Regions from separate parts of the Arthrobacter sp. Hb9-2 genome, predicted to be linked through region 3. Evidence: predicted binding sites of a transcription regulator. Region 3 holds the regulator's gene; each other region holds the start of a gene.
The links. The regulator LexA, encoded in region 3, represses DNA repair genes until DNA is damaged. The targets are predictions, from matches to a motif close to TCGAACANNTGTTCGA.
Positions count from the first base shown of each region.

Region 1: the regulator LexA is predicted to act here: its motif matches at 2,124-2,139, upstream of AC5RV1_RS19975 (LexA family protein).
Region 2: the regulator LexA is predicted to act here: its motif matches at 2,374-2,389, upstream of AC5RV1_RS00270 (DUF6504 family protein).

Region 1 is NZ_JBNHGJ010000051.1:13,728-18,629, reverse strand. Features, by position in the region: gene AC5RV1_RS19990 (MFS transporter) at 1-90, opposite strand, end outside; gene AC5RV1_RS19985 (MBL fold metallo-hydrolase) at 128-916, opposite strand; gene AC5RV1_RS19980 (TetR family transcriptional regulator) at 1,270-1,923, opposite strand; gene AC5RV1_RS19975 (LexA family protein) at 2,153-2,581, shown strand; gene AC5RV1_RS19970 (Y-family DNA polymerase) at 2,574-3,872, shown strand; gene AC5RV1_RS19965 (hypothetical protein) at 3,908-4,219, shown strand; gene AC5RV1_RS19960 (putative quinol monooxygenase) at 4,817-4,902, shown strand, end outside.
Region 2 is NZ_JBNHGJ010000001.1:47,985-52,886, reverse strand. Features, by position in the region: gene AC5RV1_RS00275 (DNA polymerase III subunit alpha) at 1-2,002, opposite strand, end outside; gene AC5RV1_RS00270 (DUF6504 family protein) at 1,999-2,337, opposite strand; gene AC5RV1_RS00265 (hypothetical protein) at 2,470-2,859, shown strand; gene AC5RV1_RS00260 (chorismate mutase) at 2,878-3,198, opposite strand; gene AC5RV1_RS00255 (VOC family protein) at 3,218-3,640, shown strand; gene AC5RV1_RS00250 (SOS response-associated peptidase) at 3,679-4,440, opposite strand; gene AC5RV1_RS00245 (mycoredoxin) at 4,569-4,826, shown strand.
Region 3 is NZ_JBNHGJ010000037.1:2,222-7,123, reverse strand. Features, by position in the region: gene AC5RV1_RS17730 (ATP-dependent DNA helicase) at 1-1,833, shown strand, start outside; gene lexA (transcriptional repressor LexA) at 1,838-2,572, opposite strand; gene AC5RV1_RS17720 (LysM peptidoglycan-binding domain-containing protein) at 2,944-3,300, shown strand; gene AC5RV1_RS17715 (histidinol-phosphate transaminase) at 3,468-4,586, shown strand; gene hisB (imidazoleglycerol-phosphate dehydratase HisB) at 4,647-4,902, shown strand, end outside.

The DNA.
Region 1 (4,902 bases), on a different contig from region 3:
GATCCCCAAGTAGCCCGCGATAGCAAGCGCAAAGGTGGCGGTGGCGGTGGGTACGCGAAGGGGGAGTCTGTCGTTCGTTGACTGCAGCATGGAAGTGTTCTTTCGACTGGTCGGGTGATGCAGTGGGTCAGCGGCGTGCGCGATTGTGGAGATAGTTGTCAATGATTTGATGCATGCGTTCACTGCCGAACGGGTCGCCGTGACCGGGGTAGACGATCGCCGGTGAAAGTTCTTTTAGAGCGCGCATGCTGGTGACGTAGGAGTCGATGTCCGACTCGATCAGCTCATCGAGGAGGAGATCGTCGTAGATCACGTCCCCGCTGAAGAGGACGCCGGTCGCGTCCTCATAGAGGCAGATACTTCCCGGGGTGTGGCCTGGGAGGTGCAGTACGCGCAATACACGATCGCCGAGGTCGATAGTGTCGCCGTGTTCAAGGGGTGTGGTCACGACGACGTCCGGCACCGTGTAGTCCTGCGGTCGGTAATCCTCATCCGGAAGGGCATCGACCAGCAGCTCCGGCAGCGGCGGCACGTCACCGTCCTCGTCGGCTGATTCGAAACCGAGCATTTTCATCAGTTCCTCGGAATAGAGGGATGCCTTGACCGCACCACGGCCGAGCTCGGAAATGTGCATTCTGCGGTCTTCGAACTCATACGCGGAGCCAGCGTGATCGAGGTGCGCGTGCGTCACAACGAGAATCGGATCGTTTGCGAAAAGGGCGGGCAGGTGCCGTCGGAGAGACGCGACTCCGAGGCCGGCATCGACCACGAGGTCCCTCTCGGATCCTTGGAGGTGCCAGATATTGGCCTGCAGAAACTCATGTACGTGGGGTTCATCAACGCGGCTGAGGTGGTCGTCTATCACCCGTGTGCGGTACCACTCTTGCGCGGTGGGAAGTGTTGTGGCGCTGGTCATCGTTGACATCGCGTCCTCTCGCTGTTGCTCTCTAGACCAATAAGGCCCGTTCAAGGAGATTACGACTAATTGTCCTTAAGGACAATAGCGATAAGAAAAATCTTTATGAGGGGAATCGAGCCGAACCGCGGATCCGTTCATGGTGTCAAGTCTCAAGGTCCCGAGAGAGCGAACCACCGCAGTGGAGGAGTGACACTGGCCTCTGGCTGGTTGCGCGTTAGCCCCCTGGGCACTACTTCAGGGGTACGCCGCCGCGCAGCTTCGCTTTTGTGAATCGTAGAGGCGGGCTCAACGCGGGGACTGGACACCGCCCCGGCAGGAGTGCGGGCAGTTGATGATGAAAGCGCGAAAGTCTATTGCGGTGCCAAGGTGCCGGAAGGCAGGCCCAGCTCACGTTCGGCTGTCCCGATGAGAAGCTCCTCAACGGCTGGATAATCCAGGCTGGAGTCGGCAAGTGCGCCACGGATGGCACAAGATGCAGCCTGGCCGTCGAGGAGGGCGAGGATACGCATCGCCACGGCTGACGCGGTGTCGCCGATCGTAAACTCACCTCGCGCCGAACCGGCCCGAATTATGGCCTCCATATGGGACAAGTCGAGTTCCATCTGCTGGATCACGGCATCGCGGAGTATTGCACGGCCTGCGGCCTGGCGCCACGCGTCAAGCCACAACAAGCCCATGGGGTCGCGAGTCGATGCCGTGTACGCCGCGATGGCGGTGCGCAGTTGGTCGGTCGCCGATGCCATGCTGCGGACGCGATCGGCGATCTGCCGTCGCTCACAACTTACAAGCTGAACGAATGCCGCAGTGATGAGCTCTTCGACGGCGGGAAAGTAATGGGTCACCAAACCGAACTGCACCCCGACGAGCCGCGCCACGCGTCGCGCTGTAATCCCGCTCAGCCCGTCGGAAATGGCCAGCGTGCATGCCGCATCAATGATTTCCTGACGACGGTCCTCTCGGCCCTTCCGTCGGCTGGCGCTCGTCGAAGTCTGCTGCGCACTCATGCGATTGAGTATAGGCACAGCCCGCGCAGCGGGCTTGTCCGGCCCTTCCGATACCAGCCGCAGTTTCGATGACCAACGGAACCGTTGATACCGTCAAATCGAACCTGTTGCGACGTTGGCGAGAAACCGCCCTGTCCTCATTGGGCATAACCCGTTCTTTTCGGGTTCGGCTGTCGCCCCTGCGGAGTACACTCATTAACTCGAACATATATTCGAATAAAGGTGTGTTGTGGGCGTTATTGTCGGTCCCCGTGTGATAGATGCGGGCATTTCGTTGTTGTCGGTTTTGGTCTCTCCGGTGCCGGTCGCGGCAGGATTCCCGTCGCCGGCGCAAGACTACTTCGATAGCCGGATCGACCTGAACGAGCACCTGATCAAGGACATCACCAGCACCTACGTGGTTCGGGTGTCCGGGGAGTCGATGGAGGGCGCCGGGATCAGCGACGGGGACGAGCTGATCGTGAACCGGGCGCTGGAACCGCACGACGGGTGTGTGGTCGTCGCCGTCCTGGACGGGGAGCTGACAATCAAGCGGCTGCGCATCACCACCACCGGCATGGTGCTGCAGGCGGAGAACCCTGCCTACCCCGTAGAGGTCCCTGCCCTGTCCGACCTGACGATCTGGGGCGTGGCGACCAGGTGCTTGCATCATGTCTAAGCCGGCGTTGATGCGGCACATGCCCCAGATCGCGCACGTGGACGTGAACTGCTTCTACGCCTCCGCGGAGCGGGCGTTCGACCCCTCCCTGGAAGGCAAGCCCGTGATCGTGCTGTCCAACAACGACGGGTGCGCGGTCACCCGCTCCCCCGAAGCCAAAGCCCTAGGCATCGCCATGGGCGATCCCTGGTTCAAGCTCGCCCCCAGGGCGAAGGAATGGGGTCTGGTCGCACTCTCCAGCAACTACGAACTCTACGGGGACATCAGCGCCCGGGTAATGGAGCTGCTGGGCCGGTACTCAGCCTGGCTGGAGGTCTACAGCATCGACGAAGCCTTCCTCGGCGTCAAAGGCACCCCGGCGGAGCTTTTGGCGATGGGCCAGTCCATGAAGGCCGCCGTCCGTCGGAACGTCGGCGTGCCGGTCTGTGTCGGGATCGCGCCGACGAAGACGCTGGCGAAGCTGGCCAACAAGTGGGCGAAGAACAACAAAGCCTTCGCCGGGGTGTGCCACTGGGACTCCGTCCCCGCGTCCGAGCGGGAGGCTCTGCTGAGCCGGCTGTCCGTAGAAGAAGTGTGGGGCATCGCCGGACGGCTGACCAGGCGGCTGAACGTGATGGGCATCTTCACCATCGCCGACCTGGTCCGGGCCGACCCGGTCGCGATCCGCGACAAGTTCTCCGTCGTGATGATGCGTACCGTCCTGGAACTGCAGGGCACCCCCTGCATCCCCATGGAAGAAGAACGCATAGGGCGGGACCAGCTGATCTTCTCCCGCTCCTTCGCCAAACCCATCACCACCACCGCGGGGATCCGGCAGGTCATGAGCGTCTACGGGCAGCAGGCCTCGGCCCGGCTGGCCAAACACGGGCTGCAGGCAAAGGTCCTAACTGCGTTCGCCGGCACCTCGCACTTCAACCCCAACGACACCTCCTACCCCTCCGTCTGCGTGCCGTTGCCAATGCCCACGGCCGACCCGGTGATCCTGACCAAAGCAGGCCACGCGCTCCTGCCCCGCATTGTCGAGGGCGTCCGCTACGCCCGGGCAGGGATCATGGTCACCGACCTGCGCCCCACCGGCAACCAGGCACCCCTGTCACTGTTCGAGAACCCGCACGAAGAACGCCACATCGGAACCCTGCTCGAAGACGTCACGCGCCGGTACGGGCGGGGCTCTATCGGCCTGGGCCACGGCGGGATCCGCGGCGGCCCGGACTGGACCATGAAACGCGACATGCTCTCCCCCAGATACACCACCCACTGGGACGAACTCCCCCTCGTCAAAGCCGCCTAACCACCACCCGCAGCACCACCAAGGAACGAACTTTCATGACCGTCACCACAGAATCCCCCACCCTCAACGCACCGGTGGACGTCCGCTTCACCACCGCAGGCACTCCCCTGGCCGTCCGCTACGACGGGCGCATCTGGGCCGTTGCCGAAGAACCTGTCCACTGGTTTACCAGGGACTCATGGTGGAAAACCCGCCGGAACGTGCCCGTAGGAGTCGGGAACGTCGTGGACATCGAACACTGGCGGGTCCAGGTCCGCCACACGTCGGACTCGCCCTTGCTGACCTTTGAACTGCGCCGCGATCCCCTCTCCGAGAGGTGGTTGCTGGAATCCATCACCGAAGGCTGACGCCCACACTCCCGAGCAGGGCAGCTGCGTAGCAGAGGTCGAATCTTAAATTCCGAAGGCCCCGATTGCTCGGGGCCTTTAACCAGCGGCCGAAGCCATCTGGGGGTGTGTGCACTATCCTATCAACAAGCAGCCCCAGCCCTTTGTAATCACTGGTACCCGCCGGGCCGGCTGTGCGTAGTCTGAGGCTATGGGACCGACAATCCACTCTGGGGCGGGGCTGCCGGCAGGCCTTGAACCTCCAGTACAAGTCGCACTCGCACGGGCATCACTAAAATGCCACACGGTGACGAAGCCCACGGAACTCTCCTGTTTGGACCCAAATGGGACGGGTAACTTCACTGCACTCTGTCAATCAGTGGCACGTCGGTCTGATGCCGATCCGTTAGCTGCTGCCACACTCCTTTAGACGAAGTGCCTGATGTGGTTGTGCAGCACCAAGCCCCGGTGCCGACCATCCCCCCAAGCGGTCCGGCGTTCTCTTTAAGAGAAGTGAATGTTGGGAAAGTGCCTCTACAAGGAACCTGGGGGCGCAAATACTCTGGATGACGGGAGCGGGGGACTCGCTCCTTTCACACATGCTCAAGGGAGAGTTTCTTGTTCCACGTAGTCGCCAAGTATGGCGCCAAGCAGGAGATGACCGAGGACGTTCTCGGTCTCCTGGCTCAAATGGCAGCCGCTAC
Region 2 (4,902 bases), on a different contig from region 3:
AGCAACCGAGGGTGTGCGTGCTCCTGATGAGTTCAAAGGTGGGTTCATCATCCAGCGGTATGGCGTTGAGGTCTATCTGCCCGTTTTCTGCAATGTAATCCGGGCCGGTTCCGTCCTGCCCGGCAGGATGGGCCCCGGCAGCCACCACTTCCTGTTTTGAGGGATGGATCCGGATGATTTCCCGGACTGCGAATGCCATGGCGCTTTGCATCCTGACGCCCAGGACATCCAGCTTGAGCATGCCCATGGGGTCCATATCGTGTTTGTCGAACTGGCTCATGGGCAGCCCCAGGCCGCTGGGCTGGACGGGTGTCCTGTCCAGCAGGGTTGCGTCCCCAAGGATCACACCACAGGGATGCATTGAAATATGCCGCGGCAGCCGGTCAAGGCGTTCCGTCAGGTCCACCAGCAGGTCCAGCTGCTGGTTCCCGTGGGTCTCCCGCTGCTCCACCCGGCCGGCAAACTCCCTCAGTTCCGGCTTTTCCTGCAGCGCCTCGCGGAACTTCCGGGCGGAAAACCGCCATAGCTGTTTGGCGATGTCCCCAATGTCGCCATCATCCATTCCCAATGCCATGCCGGCATCCCGCACTGCACCTCTTGCCCGGTAACCGTTCTGCATGCTCATCAGCGTGACCCGCTCCGCGCCGAAGCGCTCGAAGATGCGCCGGTAGACGTTGTGCCGTTCGGCGCTTTCGACATCGATATCGATATCCGGCAGGGTGGCGCGATCCCGGGACAGGAAGCGCTCGAAGATCAGGTCATGCTGCAGAGGGTTTACCTGGCTGACATCGATCAGGTAGTTCACCAGGCTGGAAGCTCCCGACCCGCGGGCCGCTGCCCTTACCCCCATGTCCTGGATCATGCGTGAAACTTCGGCGACGGTGAGGAAGTAGGAGGAGAAGCCCAGGTTCCGGATGATCCCCAGTTCATGGTCAAGGCGTTTCCGCATTTCCTTTTCCCGGCTGCCGTGGATTCCCGGGAACCGCCGCCCGATTCCCGCCTCGCAGCGCTGCACCAGTTCAACGTGCGGGTCCTGGCTGATCCCGATGACAGAAGCCTCCGGCACCACTGGCTGCTTCCAGCCCATGTCGGTTTCGGGGTTTATCCTGCAGAGATCGGCGAGCGCCTCGGTCTGCGCCATGAGCTGTTTAAGGTCCTGGGCACCGTAACCCGCTGCCGCGATGATTTCCTTGCCCAGTTGCAGCATGTGGGCGGCGGACTTCAACCAGCCCTGGCCGTTGGGCTGCAGCAGTGGTTCCTGGGCCAGTTCCGGCAGCGATTTCAGGGTCCGTGCTGAATCCAGCACGTCAGCGGTGGCGGCGCCGTCCTCCGCGCAGTACCTGACGGCGTTGCTGAGGATTGCCGGAACGTTGTGCTCCGCCGCGAGCTTGAGCATCCGGACGGCATGCGAGGTGCTCAGGGGCGCCCCCGGTGCGCTGAGCTGGGAAACGATCTCGGCCACCACTGTTCCGCGGGGCATGGCCTCGAGCCATTGTTTAAAAAGGGTCCGCGGGCGCAGGTACCGGCGGCCGCCCATCGCACGCCCGACGTCGGAGTCCGGCCCAAGGAGCACCATCAGCACTGGTTTGAGGGTCTGGGGGTCCAGAGTGCGGGAGGCAAGCTCTGCCCTGGTCACTGCCACTGGAATGGTTCCGCCGGATTTTCCCGAGGTGCGGGCATGGGCATCTGACACCAGCCGGCACAAAGCACGGTACCCAGCCCCGTTGTTGTTGCCGCGGGCGAGCACCACCACGCGGCCGGCCAGCTGGGTGCGGTGATCGCCATCGTCGTCATACACCGCCAGGTCCACCCCGACGATGGGATCAATACCTGCTGTCATGCACGCCTTGAGGTGCTTGATGGTTCCGTACAGGCCATCGCGGTCAGTGCAGGCGAGCGCGGTTGCGCCGTCGGCAGCAGCAGCCTGCGCCAGTTCATCAGGCCAGGAAACGCCATAGTGGGCACTGAATGCGGTGGAGACGTGGAGATGGGTGAAACTCATGCTGTTCGTGGGCGCAAGGCGTCGTGGATGCGCAGGAGCCGCCAGCGGCCGCTGCGGATATGGCGGGTGAGGTCAAGGGTGAGCGCCTCGTCCTGCTCCTTGGCCGTGCCGGAACCTGCAGCGGACGGGAGCACCTGGACCCGCCAGATTTCGTGGTCAACAAGCCCGGGCCCGCTCCCCAGCGGGGCACGGCTTTCTTCCGCCCACCACTGGCGGCGTTCGTACCAGCGCACCGGTTCAGCGCAGACGGAATAGGACCGTCCTGCCCATTGAAGGCTCACGGGCTGGCCGTCAGGGTTGCAGGCAACAACCACGGATTCGCTGAACATCGCCATGGGCACCTCCCGACAGGCCAAAGAAACAAGAAGAATTCGAATATGTGTTCGAATGCTTCCAGTCTAAGCCAGCGGCAGGACAAATCCTAGGCGGGGGTGGACGGACCGATCGGCAGGGAGCAGGATTGGTCCATGAGCACCCATGACGCACTCCTCAAGCAGGTCAGCATCAAAGCCCAGGACTCCACACTCGTGGCCACCTTCGACATCGACGGCAACATCCCCGGTTCCGGTGCCTACGTGGTGGGGCTTGTGGCTGCCACCCCGGACTACTCCTCGCAGCGGCGGCTGGGCATTGAATTCATGAACGGGGAGGCAATCGCCTTTTTCTCGTTTAACCACGAACAGAGCACGGAAGAGAACTACGATCTTTCAGGCGTGACCCATTCCGGAAACACCATCACCGGCCACTTCCCGCTCGCAGCAATCAACGGACTCGGCAAAGGGCACGTGATGACCGGCTTCAGCGAAGCGGACGGCCGGGAATTCCAGTCCGGAGTTCCGGTGGAGGAAAACCTTTAACAGCTGGGCAGAAACCGCTCAGCTGTTCTCTTTGTGGACCCGGAGTTCGAGTTCGATGAACCCTGAGATCATGGCCCGGTAGGTGGACTCCACGATGTCCGGATCGATGGCCTTCTTCTCAGCGGCGGAGCGGACGTGCTCGATGACCCGCTCCACGCGGCCAGGCGCACGGACCTCGGCGTCGTCGCCCTTGAGCGTTCCGGCGATCCGGATCAGCCGCTCCCGGCGTGCAATGAGGGTGACAATCTGGTCATCCACCTCGTCAACGGCAACCCGGACGGCAGCGAGCTGTTCCTTGTCGGCCAGGGCGTCTCTATCGTTCCCTTGAATTGTTGCCATCCTCTGACAGTATCGAACCATGCAACCCAGAGTCGACTTCATTTCACTGGGCGTCCGCAGCGTCCCGGCGTCCCGCTCCTTCTATGTGGACGGCCTTGGCTGGCCCGTCAAGCGCGAGTTTCCGGGGGACGTGGTGTTCATCCAGGTGAACCATGGCCTGGTGCTGTCCCTGTGGGACGTCCGCCAGATGCAAGCTGACGCCGGTGTCGGCGCGCCGGGCCCCGTCCCCTGCATCACGCTCAGCCACAACCTCCCCAGCACAGGAGACGTTGACCGGGTCATGGCAGAAGCTGCCGCAGCGGGAGCGGACATCATCGCCGAGCCCATCACCCAGCCGTGGGGCGGCTATAGCGGCTACTTCGCAGACCCGGACGGCTTCCGCTGGGAAGTGGCGTACAACCCCACGTGGACGGTGGATGACGCCGGGTCGGTCACCGTTTAGCCCGCCGGCAAAGCCGTCCGGGCTGCTATGGGTAACGCCTAGAAAAGTGCTTCCACCGGGCGGATCAGTTCAGGGCCGTTGTTGCGGACGTTGCCCACGTCCTTTCCCACTGAATCCACGTGCCAGTCCGAAGCCACGTCCTTGACCCGCGACCGCACCAGGTCAACCAGCCCCGCGGCGTCGTCGGCCTCCGGGTCGAGCCAGGCCTGCATCGTGGACTTGTCCATCGGCAGCGGCACGCGGTCATGCAGTGCGGTCAGCTTGCCGAAGACAGTTGATTCGCTGCCGGGTGGTGGGGTGTCAGTCGTCAGGATTGACGTGGACAGCATCCAGCCGCCGGGCTCCCCCGCCGGCCAGGCCGGATCCTTCCACCACTCATAGAGCCCGGCAAAAACCAGGCCACGGCCCTCGCCCGGATGTACGTAGTAGGGCTGCTTCCCTTTCCCCGGCCCCTGCTTCCATTCGTAGTAACCGTCTGCGGGCACAGCGCACCGGCGTGACTGGATGGCCTTCCGGAACGCGGGCTTCTCCAGCACCGATTCACTCCGGGCGTTGATCATCCGCGAGCCGATACCCGGGTCCTTCGCCCAGGAGGGAACCAGTCCCCACCGCGCCACGTGCAGCTGGCGCACCTGCTTGCGCTCCGGGCCCTCATCGATCAGCCGCTCCAGGACGATGGGAACGTCATCAGTTGGCGCGACATTCCACGACGGCGGGATGGCCACCTCCTCCTCAAGCTCGGCGTCGAACTCAGCCAGGAGGTCCCCCACGGCACGTGCCATCACATAGCGTCCACACATGGCTCCAGCATGCCATCGGCGGCAGGAGCTGTCATCCGGGGGCGGCCAGGGGCGCAGTTGCCGGGAATAGCGGACTGCACGTTACCGTTGTCAGGAATGAACCCGTAAGCGACACGTAGGAGAAATCCGTGGACTTCACCCCCGAAACCGGCACCATCACCATGTTTTCCACCACCTGGTGCGGCTACTGCAACCGGCTGAAGAAGCAGCTGGACGCGCAGGGCATAGGCTACACCGAGATCAACATCGAGGAAGTGGACGGTACGGCAGAACTGGTGGAGCAGCTGAACGGCGGCAACCGCACGGTGCCCACGGTCCTGTTTTCGGACGGCACCGCGGCTACCAACCCTTCCGCTGCCGAGGTCAAGAACCGCCTCGCAGCGTAGCCGGGAAGCCGGCCAGAGGGCCGGCAGCCCAGGCACCCGCCGTCGGAGGCGTGTGATAACCAGAACGGGACCAGCA
Region 3 (4,902 bases):
GCCTTGGAGAGCGACAAGCCTGCCCTGGTGTCCACCGCAACGCTTGCCCTGCAGACACAGATTGTGGGCAGGGACATTCCGCGGCTCCTGAAAACCATCACCCCGGCCCTGGAGCGCCCGGTAAAAGTGGCCTTGGTCAAAGGCCGGTCCAATTACGTCTGCCTGCACAAGCTCGAAGGCGGGTTTCCCTCCGAGGAGCCGGCGGAGGGCCAGTTGTTTTCCCTGGGGGAGGACACCAGCGTCCCGCACTTTGCTGCGGCTGTGGGCGGTCCTGCTTCACAGCTGGGCAAGGAAGTGGTGCGCCTGCGGGAGTGGGCAGAGAAAACCACCACCGGTGACCGCGATGAGCTCCTGCCCGGCGTCACCGACCGTGCATGGCGGCAGGTCTCCGTCACGTCGATGGAATGCCTGGGTGCGCAGAAGTGCCCCATGGCCGCGGAGTGCTTCAGTGAGCTCGCACGGCAGGACGCCGCCGACGCCGACGTTGTGGTCACCAACCATGCCATGCTCGCCGTCAGCGCTTTTGAAGGGCTGGCGGTGCTTCCCGAATACGACGTCGTTGTGGTTGATGAGGCCCACGAACTCCAGGACAGGGTCACGGGCGCCGTCTCGGGGCAGCTGTCGGTGGCCATGGTCCACGCAGCTGCCGCCGGCGCCCGAAAGCACACTGCCATCGCGGTGGATGCGCTCAACGCCGCTGCCGCGAACCTTGAAGTTGCCCTGGCGGGAGTTCCCAACGGGTTGCTCCCCAACGGACTGAACGATGAGCAGTTGGACTGCGTGGACCAGCTGCGCGAGGCCTGCCGTGCTGCCTTGTCCGACTCCAAGGGGGACAGCAGTACAACGGCCGACGGCGGGCGGCAGCTCGCGCGCTCCCGGCTGATGCTCATCCTGGAACTCTGCGAACGGCTCCTTGCCGCGCGGGAGAACCGGGAAGTGGTGTGGTTTTCCCGCGCCAGCTCCTTCGACCCCCAGCAGGGATATTCCCAACCGGACGAGACTGCACCCGCGCTGATCAATATTGCCCCGCTATCGGTCGCCGGACGACTGCGGGAGGGGTTGTTTGCGGGGCACACAGTTGTCCTGACCTCCGCAACCCTGGCCATCGGATCCGCGTTCGAGCCCGCAGCTGGCGGCCTGGGGCTGGTGGGCGAGGGTGCCCCGAGCTGGACCGGCGTTGACGTTGGCTCGCCCTTTGACTACCCGAAGCAGGGAATCCTGTACGTGGCCGGGCACCTGCCCAAGCCTGGCCGGGGGGCGTCCCCTGAAGCACTGGAAGAACTGGAGGCCCTGATCCGGGCTTCCAATGGTGGTGCGCTCTGCCTGTTTTCGTCCCGGCGGGCGGCAGAAGAAGCGGCCGACGCGCTCCGGCCAAAGCTGGACATGACCATCCTTTGCCAGGGTGACTCCACCATGACGGCACTGGTGAAACAGTTTGCCGACGAACCCGATACCTGCCTGTTCGGCACCATGTCCCTTTGGCAGGGCGTTGACGTTCCGGGCGGGTCATGCCGCCTCGTGGTCATCGACCGGATTCCCTTTCCCCGGCCCGACGATCCGCTGATGACGGCGCGGTCCCGGGCGGTGGCGCAGGCCGGAGGCAACGGCTTTATGTCCGTTTCTGCCACCCACGCCGCTATCCGGCTCGCTCAAGGAGCGGGACGGCTCATCCGGTCAACGGGGGACAAGGGTGTGGTGGCGGTGCTGGACTCCAGGCTGGCCACCGAACGGTACGCAGGCTTCCTCCGGGGTGCCCTGCCGCCGTTCTGGTCCACAACGGACAGGAAGACAGCCATTGCGGCGCTGGAACGGCTGGCGGGGGAGAACGCCTGAAAGGCTAGAGGGAGCGCAGCACCGAAACAACCTTGCCCATGATGGTGGCATGGTCGCCCAGGATGGGTTCGTACTGCGTGTTCTGCGGCAGCAGCCAGGTGTGGCCGTCGCGCTGGCGGAAGGTTTTCACCGTGGCCTCGTCGTCCAGCAGTGCGGCGACGATGTCTCCGTTGGCTGCGTCCGCCTGGCGGCGGACCACCACCCAGTCACCGTCGCAGATGGCGGCGTCCACCATGGAATCGCCGGCAACCTTGAGCATAAAGAGTTCCCCCTGGCCCACCAGCTGGCGGGGGAGCGCCAGGACGTCCTCCACCACCTGGTCCGCCAGGATTGGACCACCGGCAGCGATCCGGCCTACGAGGGGAACCATGGCAGTGTCCATGGCGGTGGGAAGCGCGGTGACGCTGCCGGTGCCGGCAGGCAGGAGCGCAGCCGGCTCGGCTGTCTGCTTGGGCGAACCCCCGTCCAAGGTGAGGGGCATCAGCACCTCCATGGCGCGCGGCCGCTTCGGGTCACGCCGGAGGTAGCCCAGCTTCTCCAGCTGCGAAAGCTGGTGCGTGACACTGGAGAGGCTCGCGAGGCCTACCGTGTCCCCGATTTCGCGCATTGACGGCGGATAACCGTTGTCATTCACTGAGCGCTGGATGGTCTCGAGGATTTTCTTCTGCCGCGGCGTCAGGCCTTTGGCGGTCTTCTTCGGTTGGGAGGTTGCCCTGCCCCCGGCGGCTGCTGCTGCCATATTCGCCAATGCCTTTCGGTTGCCCCGGGCTCTTCTTGGCCCGGACCTGAAGTTCACGCCGTCATTGTCAGACCCTGCTGATCAACTGTCGAGGTGGTAGTTCCTGTCTTCAAAGCTAGGCCAGCCACATTGCTTTTTCAAACATTTGTTCTAGCGAGTCTCGACATTATTCGTCGATAGGTGCTAAAACAGGAGGAGCAAAGTTCGAATATGTGTTCTATTCGGAGCGTAGCCATTCGAAGACCCGGACCATCGGGTCTCGGGTAGCGCGGGTCCGGAGCGGAACGTCGGGCAGCACAGTAAAGGTCCAGGAGGGCTAATTCATGTCAGCTACATCTGCTTCGCAGGATTCAATTTCGGTGCATTACCTCATGTCCGGGCGGGACAAGCCGCAGGCTGCTCGTCCTGCACCGCTTCCGCCCCTGCGTCTGACGCGGCGCGGAAAGATCGTCCTGATCGGCATCCCCCTGGTGCTGCTGGCCGCCTTGCTGCTCTCCCTGGCGGGCTTCTTCAACGCACCCGCCAAGGCCTCGGACTCGCCGGCGGACCTGGCTGTGACACCAACCGTCACCGTCACCGTGCAGCCGGGTGAGTCCCTGTGGGCCATTGCAGGAAGCGTTGCACCGGAGCGGGACGCGCGGGACGTTGTGGCAGACATCGTGCAGCTCAACAATCTGACTGCGGGCGCGGTCCTCCCGGGGCAGCAGCTGTTCGTCCCCACCCGGTAGCCGCACGAAGCCCGGAGACGCCGCCCTGGGACTGGAAGCGCGCCCGGAAAGCGGGCAGGAGTAGCAGCGGGAAAGCCCCTGCAAAGGCTTCGCGGCAGCGGCACGCTGAGCGCGAACAGGAGCCCGTCACATTTTCCGGGGCCCGGCGCTGGCACTAAACTGTTCAGGTGAATGACCAGCTAGAGCGCCTCAACCGGCTACCCCTCCGCAGCAACCTCCGTGGGCTTACCCCCTACGGCGCGCCCCAGCTGGATGTCCCCATCCTCCTCAACGTCAACGAGAACACCCACGGTGTGCCGCAGGACGTTCGTGCGGCCATCAGCACAGCAGTAACAGAGGCTGCCGCCGGACTCAACCGCTACCCGGACAGGGAGTTCAGTGAGTTGCGGAAGGCCCTGGCGGAATATCTGGGCCACGGGCTGGATGAGTCGAATGTTTGGGCGGCCAACGGCTCCAACGAAGTCCTCCAGCAGATTCTCCAGGCATTCGGCGGCCCCGGCCGCACGGCGCTGGGCTTCCCGCCCACGTACTCCATGTACCCGCTGCTGGCCAGCGGCACGGACACCGAATACATCGTGGGCGAACGGGCTGACGGCTACGGTCTCAGCGCAGAGTCCGCGGCGCTCCAAGTGAAGGAGCTGCAACCCAACCTTGTGTTTCTCTGCTCGCCGAACAACCCCACCGGAACCGGCCTGGGGCTCGACGTGGTGGAGGCAGTGTATGAGGCCGGCGAAGCAAGCCAGGCAATCGTCATCGTTGATGAGGCCTACCACGAGTTCGCACACGACGGTACGCCCAGCGCCCTGACCCTCCTGCCGGGAAGGGAGCGGCTGATCGTCTCACGGACCATGAGCAAGGCCTTTGCGCTGGCCGGAGCTCGGTTGGGTTACATGGCGGCCGCTCCGGAGGTCACGGATGCACTGCGTCTGGTGCGCCTGCCGTACCACCTCTCCGCCGTAACCCAGGCGACTGCCCTCGCAGCACTCCAGCACCGTGAGGCGCTGCTGGCCGACGTTGAAGACATCAAGAAGCAGCGCGACCGGATCGTGGCTGAACTGATCCGGATGGGCCTCAAGCCCGCTGCTTCCGATTCCAACTTTGTGTTCTTTGGCGGCCTGGAGAACCCCCACGAGGTATGGCAGGAGCTGCTCGACGCCGGTGTCCTGATCCGTGACGTCGGGATTCCAGGCCATCTTCGGGTGACCGCAGGCACTGAGACGGAAACCACAGCGTTCCTCACCTCCCTGGAAAGCATCCTTGCCGGCCAGCGCACGCTTCATGCCTAGACTTGAAGTACCGGCGCTGGACGCCCTGAACCACTCCTTCTTCCCAAAGGACACCTGACCATGAGTTCCACCGGATCCAATGCGGCCGTGGCCCGGACCGCGCGCATGGAGCGTGCCACGAGTGAATCCTCCGTGCTCGTGGAGATCAACCTTGACGGTACCGGCATTTCGGACATCGACACCTCGGTGCCCTTTTACGACCACATGCTGACAGCGCTCTGCAAGCACTCGCTGATCGACCTGACAGTAAAAGCCACCGGAGATATCCACATCGATGTCCACCACACCGTGGAAGACGTCGCCATCACCTTCGGCG